Regions from separate parts of the Pseudoduganella sp. R-43 genome, predicted to be linked through region 1. Evidence: riboswitches for the same ligand, from Rfam matches in the RefSeq annotation. Region 1 holds a riboswitch; the other holds the start of a gene.
The links. Region 1 has a riboswitch for thiamine pyrophosphate ahead of thiC (phosphomethylpyrimidine synthase ThiC). Riboswitches for the same ligand answer to the same signal wherever they lie in the genome.
Positions count from the first base shown of each region.

Region 2: another riboswitch for thiamine pyrophosphate. It lies ahead of ACN9M3_RS22000 (TonB-dependent siderophore receptor); the one in region 1 lies ahead of thiC (phosphomethylpyrimidine synthase ThiC).

Region 1 is NZ_CP183988.1:1,454,449-1,457,786, forward strand. Features, by position in the region: gene ACN9M3_RS06805 (DUF4382 domain-containing protein) at 1-912, opposite strand, end outside; gene ACN9M3_RS06810 (hypothetical protein) at 1,081-1,698, opposite strand; TPP riboswitch at 1,756-1,867, shown strand; gene thiC (phosphomethylpyrimidine synthase ThiC) at 1,945-3,338, shown strand, end outside.
Region 2 is NZ_CP183988.1:4,859,932-4,863,269, forward strand. Features, by position in the region: gene ACN9M3_RS21985 (immunity 26/phosphotriesterase HocA family protein) at 1-139, opposite strand, end outside; gene ACN9M3_RS21990 (ferritin) at 249-551, opposite strand; gene ACN9M3_RS21995 (iron-containing alcohol dehydrogenase) at 677-1,840, shown strand; TPP riboswitch at 1,848-1,946, shown strand; gene ACN9M3_RS22000 (TonB-dependent siderophore receptor) at 2,020-3,338, shown strand, end outside.

The DNA of each region.
Region 1 (3,338 bases):
GGCCGATTCGGTGGCGCTGGCCGGGGTCAGCGTCGCGGTGCCGCTGATCGAGCCCATCAGGCTGGTGTTGGCCAGGGTGAAGGGCGCGCCGGTGGTGCTGATCGGAACCATGCCGGTGGTGGAGGTCACCGGCACGCCGCCCACCACGTAGGCCGCGTGGGTGTTGGAGGTGATCACCACGTCGTAGTTACCGAGAGGCAGGCGTGGCAGCACGAATTCACCGGTGGCGCTTGGCACCGTCGCCGCCACCACGGCGCCGTTTTGCTGGGCGCTGACGGTGACGCCGTCGGACAGCGTCGACGTGGCAACGAAGCCGCTGATGCCGTTCAGGGCAGTCGGGATCACTTTAACCACCGGTTTCAGCGCGTACTTGCCATTGCCCTTGGTGACGATGGATTTGCAGGCGTCAAAGTCCATCACCAGGTCGTAACGCTGGCCCGCTTCCACGGTGAAGTCGGCATTCATCTTGATGCCGGACTGGACCGCGCTCGGGGTGTCGAGCGAGATCTCGGTGGTGGTGCCGCTCAGGACCACGGAGTTGGCAGTCGCGTTGCCGGTGTTCGGGTCCAGTACCAGGCGCACCTGGTTGTAGCGGCCTGCTGCCAGCGAGGTCTGGCCCAGTGCATCCAGGGTGCCGTTGGTCAGGTTCAGCAGATTGATTTTCTTGCCGGGCGACAGGGTGATGTCGGTCCAGCCGCTGTCGGTGTCGCTGGCGGTCGCGCTTGTGTTGACGCGAACTTTGTTGACCGTCACGTTGACGGCATCGAAGCCGCAGGCCGGTGCGTCGGTAATCGACACGCCCAGGGTGCCCATGGTCTGGACCGGCGGGGCGTCGCCGCCGCCACCGCCGCCGCAGGCCGCGAGCAAGAGGGATGTCAGTGCGAGTGGAAGCAGGGAGACTTTGGAGTTCATGGTGTTGCCTCTCGAAGTAGTTATTGGTGCTCTTCCATTATCGGAACCGAGAGGAAAAACGCTATGTGCGATTACGCACATAGTAACGAATTGTTACACTTGCAGATGGCAAGTAACTGAGCGGTTCCGCCTTGTGTTGGCGCATGGCAACACAGCCATCCCGCACTCCTATGGGCAGTTGACATTCCACGCGGTGAGCTCCGCGCGCGACGGCCGCACCGTCACGTCTACCTTGCTGCCGATATCGCTTTCGTAAGCAAGCAGGAACATGCCATCGGGACTGCGGCCCAGTGCGCGCAACTGGAAATTGCGCGAGCGCGTTGGTGCGCAACTGGTGTTGCCGGCCATGAGCAGGCGAGCGCGCTGCAGCAGTTCGCCCTGGGCCTGGATCAGGCGCAGCATGTCGATCTCGGCCAGCGGCGCGCGCAGTTCGACCATCGTGGCCGGCGGCGTGCCGCAGCTGGTGGTGTGGTGAATCCAGACATGCTGGCTGCTGTCGGCGCTCCAGCTGTCGTCGGCCTGCTGTGCGTAGCGGGTGCGCGTGACGCGGCACAGCGGCAGCACCAGGCGCACCGGCGGCGCGTCGCTGCTAGCGCTGGCAATCCATTTTCTTCCATCGTGTCCGCGCTCAATGCGCAGCGGCGGAACGGGCGCGCCCGGCGCGGTGCGCTGCATGAACTGTTCGAACGAGCGCTGCTCGGCCAGCGTTGGGGCGCGCGCATCGGCGCCTGGCGCCGCCATGGCGGCCTGCGCAGCCATCGCTGCCAGGAATACTACATATCGCATCCGGTCTCCTTTTAATGCGCACCGATTATAGATATAATCCGCTCGCTGCCGAAAGGTGGCACACGCTAGGGGTCCTGTGCGCGCGGTTCGATACCGGGTGCGCGGGTGAGAAATACCCTCCGAACCTGATCTGGATAATGCCAGCGAAGGGAAGCTTCAGGATACGCAGCGGTTGCGCCTACACGGCGCAACCGCAAGCGCAACCTAACCTCCTTTGCTGGCTCCTGCGCCAACAAAGGAGCCAAAATGAACGCCAATCCAACCTTCCTCGCCGCCCAGGCCGAGGTCGACTCCGCAGCCGTTACCCCGCTGCCGAATTCCCGCAAGATCTATGTTACCGGTAGCCGCCCGGACCTGCGCGTGCCGATGCGCGAAATCAGCCTGTCCGGCGACAACGCACCGGTCACCGTGTACGATTGCTCCGGCCCGTACAGCGATCCGGACGCCGCCATCGACATTCGCAAGGGTTTGGGCACGCCGCGCGCCGCCTGGATCGCCGAGCGCGACGACACCGAATTGCTGGCCGGCCCGACTTCCGATTACGGCCGCCTGCGCCTGGCCGACGAAAAGCTCGACGCGCTGCGCTTCGAGCTGCACCGCCAGCCGCGCCGCGCCCAGGCCGGCCGCAACGTAACGCAGATGCACTACGCGCGCCAGGGCATCGTCACGCCGGAAATGGAATACGTGGCGATCCGCGAAAACCTGCGCCGCAAGGAATACCTGGCCGGCCTGCGTGCCCAGGGCGAGAAGGGCCAGCGCATGGCCGACCTGCTGGGCCGCCAGCACCGTGGCGAATCGTTCGGCGCCGCCATCCCTGAGGAGATCACGCCGGAATTCGTGCGCCAGGAAGTTGCCCGCGGCCGCGCCATCATCCCGGCCAACATCAACCACCCGGAACTGGAGCCGATGATCATCGGCCGCAATTTCCTGGTCAAGATCAACGCCAATATCGGCAACTCCGCCGTGACCTCCTCCATCGGCGAGGAAGTGGAGAAGATGACCTGGGCCATCCGCTGGGGCGGCGACACCGTGATGGACCTGTCCACCGGCAAGCATATCCACGAAACGCGCGAATGGATCGTGCGCAATTCGCCGGTGCCGATCGGCACCGTGCCGATCTACCAGGCGCTGGAAAAGGTGAACGGCAAGGCCGAAGACCTGACCTGGGAAATCTTCCGCGACACCCTGATCGAACAGGCGGAGCAGGGCGTCGACTACTTCACCATCCACGCCGGCGTGCTGCTGCGCTACGTGCCGCTGACGGCCAACCGCATGACCGGCATCGTGTCGCGCGGCGGTTCGATCATGGCCAAGTGGTGCCTGGCGCACCATCAGGAAAACTTCCTGTACACGCACTTCGAAGAGATCTGCGAAATCATGAAGGCCTACGACGTGAGCTTCTCGCTGGGCGACGGCCTGCGTCCCGGCTCGGTGTGGGATGCCAACGATGCGGCGCAACTGGGCGAGCTGAAAACCCTGGGCGAACTGACGCAAATCGCCTGGAAGCACGACGTGCAGGTGATGATCGAAGGCCCTGGCCACGTGCCGATGCAGCTCATCAAGGAGAACATGGACCTGCAACTGGAGCAGTGCAGCGAGGCGCCGTTCTACACCCTGGGCCCGTTGACCACCGATATCGC
Region 2 (3,338 bases), 3.4 Mb from region 1:
TCCAGTGGGTCGGCCCGAACAGGTAGGCCAGCATGACCTTTCCTTGCGGTGACAGGCGAGCCACCAGTCCGGTGGCATAGCCGCCATTTCTAAGCGGGATGGCAAACCAGCTGCCCTCCCGGTACGGCTGCAACTTCATCGACTTCCTTTCTCGAAGTCGGGGTCAGGTCTGGCAATCGGACACGGGCTCGACCGTAGGCGTCGCCTACGGTCGAGCCCGTGTCCGATTGCCAGACCTGACCCCGACTTTAATCACCATAGTGGTACTGCGCGGCGATCGGTCCCGCCTTGAACAGCGCTTCCTTCATTTCCTTGTCCATTTTCGGGTCGCGCCGGCGCACCCATTCCAGCAGCATGGCGATCTGCTTGCGCGTGGAATCGCGGTGGCTGGCCATGACCAGCTTCAGCTCGGGGTCGGTGCACGTTTCGATGCGCTGGTTTTGCAAGTCCAGCATCTCGATCTTCTCGCTCAACGACGTTAGCGCCCGGTGCATGTCCAGCACCTGGGCATTCAAATAGTCGCGCGGCTCGACCACGTGTTCCTGTGTCATCTCACTCTCCTTAGGCATGCGGGTACACGCATTGTCAGCCTGCGGCGCGGATTTCTCAAGTGTAGCAAGGCGCTTGGCGGGGTGTCGCACGGATGGGCGAGATTTGCGCGATAATGCCGGGCACTATGCAAAACTTCGAATTCCACAATCCAACCCGCGTGATCTTCGGCGTGGGCCAAATTGCCTCCTTGGCAAAACATATTCCCGCCAATGCACGCGTGCTGATGCTCTACGGTGGCGGCAGCATCAAGTCCAACGGCACGTACGACGAAGTGCGGGCTGCGCTGAGCGAGCATACCGTGCTCGAATTCGCAGGCATTGAGCCGAATCCACGCTACGAAACGCTGATGGAGGCGGTCGAGCTGATCCACCGCGAAAACATCGATTTCCTGCTGGCAGTGGGCGGAGGATCTGTTGTCGACGGTACAAAATTTGTTGCCGCAGCGGCGATGTACGACGGCGACGCGTGGGACATCCTGAAGATCGGCGGCAAGGTCATCAAGGCCGCCCTGCCCTTTGGCGCCGTGCTGACGCTGCCGGCCACCGGTTCGGAAATGAACAGCGCCAGCGTCATCAGCCGCGCCGAAACGCAGGAAAAGCGCGCTTTCATGAGCCCGCATGTTTATCCGCGCTTCTCGGTGCTGGACCCGGCCAAGACGCTGACCCTGCCGCTGCGCCAGGTCGGCAACGGCGTGGTCGATGCTTTCGTCCACACCACCGAACAATACCTGACCTATCCGGCCAATGCGCCGGTACAGGACCGCTTTGCCGAAGGCTTGCTGCAAACGCTGCTGGAACTGGGCCCGCAAGTGCTGGCGCGCCCGGACGACGTGGAAGTGCGCGCCAACATCATGTGGACCGCCACCATGGCGCTGAATGGCCTGATCGGCGTCGGCGTGCCGCAGGACTGGGCAACCCACGGCATCGGCCACGAACTGACCGCGCTGTTTGGACTGGACCATGCGCAGACGCTGGCGATTGTCCTGCCGGGCATCCTGCAGATTCGCCGCGAAGCCAAGCGCGGCAAGCTGCTGCAGTATGCCGAACGTGTCTGGGGCCTGCATGCCGGCAAGGGCACCGACGATGAGCGCATCGACGCGGCCATCGGCAACACGCGCGCCTTCTTCGAGCAGATGGGCGTGCCGACCCGATTGTCCGGCTACGGCCTGGGCGCGGAAGCGATCGACGCCACCGTCGCTGCCATGGAAGCTGCCGGCCTGACGGGCCTGGGCGAACGCCGCGATATCACGCCTGCCGACGTGCGCAAGGCGCTGCAACTGAGCCTGTAGTACAATACCGCCTCGCTAGGGGTCCTCGCGCATGTGCGCGGGGTGAGAAATACCCTCCGAACCTGATCTGGATAATGCCAGCGAAGGAAAGCGTAGACGGTTGAAGGCCCGCAGTCTCGGACCCTGCTCTCACCCCTCGTGCTCTCCTGCTGGCGCATAACATACAGCAAGAGCACATCATGAACAGCACCCGCATCAATAGCAAAATCAGCCTGGCCGCACTGGCCATCGCTTCCGCCTTCGCACCTGCCGCCCATGCGCAGGACCAGAAAATGACTGAAGTGGTCATCACCGCCAACCGCGTGGCCGCCGAGCGCGCGTCCGTGGCCGGCTTCAGCGACCAGCCCTTGCTGCAGACGCCTGCTTCCGTCACCGTACTGACTCGCGAACAGATTCAAGACCTGAACATCGGCACTACCACTGACGCCGTCAAGTACGACGCGAGCATCGGTGACGCGTACAACGCCGTTGGCTATGCCGAGCAGTTCTCGATTCGCGGCTTCAAGCTGAATAACGCCAACTCCTACCGCAAGGATGGCCATCCGATTTCCGGCGATACCCAGATCCCGCTGGAGAACAAGGAAAGCATCGAAGTGCTGCGCGGGCTGGCCGGCCTTCAGCAAGGCGTCGCGGCGCCAGGCGGCGTAGTGAACTACGTGACCAAGCGTCCAACCGAGAACAACCTGCGTTCCGTGCAGTTCAAAGTGAGCGAGCGTGGCTCCGTGCTGGGCACGGTGGACCTGGGCGGCCGGTTCGAAGATAGCCGCTTCGGCTACCGTTTCAATGCTGCGGGTGAACGCATGCGCTCCATCATCAAGGGCGCGGACGGCCATCGCAGCTTCGTATCCGGCGCTTTCGATTTCCGCATCAGCCCTCAGGCGTTGCTGCAAATCGATGCCGATTACCAGAAGAAGTCGCAGAAGTCGGCGCCAGGCTTCCAACTGATCGGCGGTACCAATCTGCCGGTGGTCGATGCTGACACGTTCCTGAATGACCAGGCTTGGGCCAAGCCGGTGGAGACTGAATCCAGCAATATCGGCGTCAACTTCCAGTACCAGCTGTCGCCTGAGTGGAAAGCCACCCTGAGCGCCAACCAGCACCGCTTCAAGCGCGACGACTACACGGCCTTCCCATACGGCTGTGAGAACGAGTTGTTGTGGCCAGGCTATTGCACCAATGGCGACTACGATGTTTACGATTACCGCAGCCTTGGTGAAAAGAAGAAGCCGCTGTCTGCCAAGGCGCTGTTGAATGGCCGCTCCGCGACCGGTTCGATTCGCCATGAACTGACTGCCGGCCTGTCCTTCTTCAGCAACCACGAGAGCTGGGGCGATTACGTATACGAGAAAGCAGGCGTCAGCAATATCTATCACCCAGTTGCAGTGCCAATGACCGACAAGCAGGTTGGCCCGGTTTCCGAGCGCCGCAATGATCATGAGCGTTCCGCCTTTGTGCAGGATGTCATCGGCCTGACCGATCAGCTGGCGCTGCATGCCGG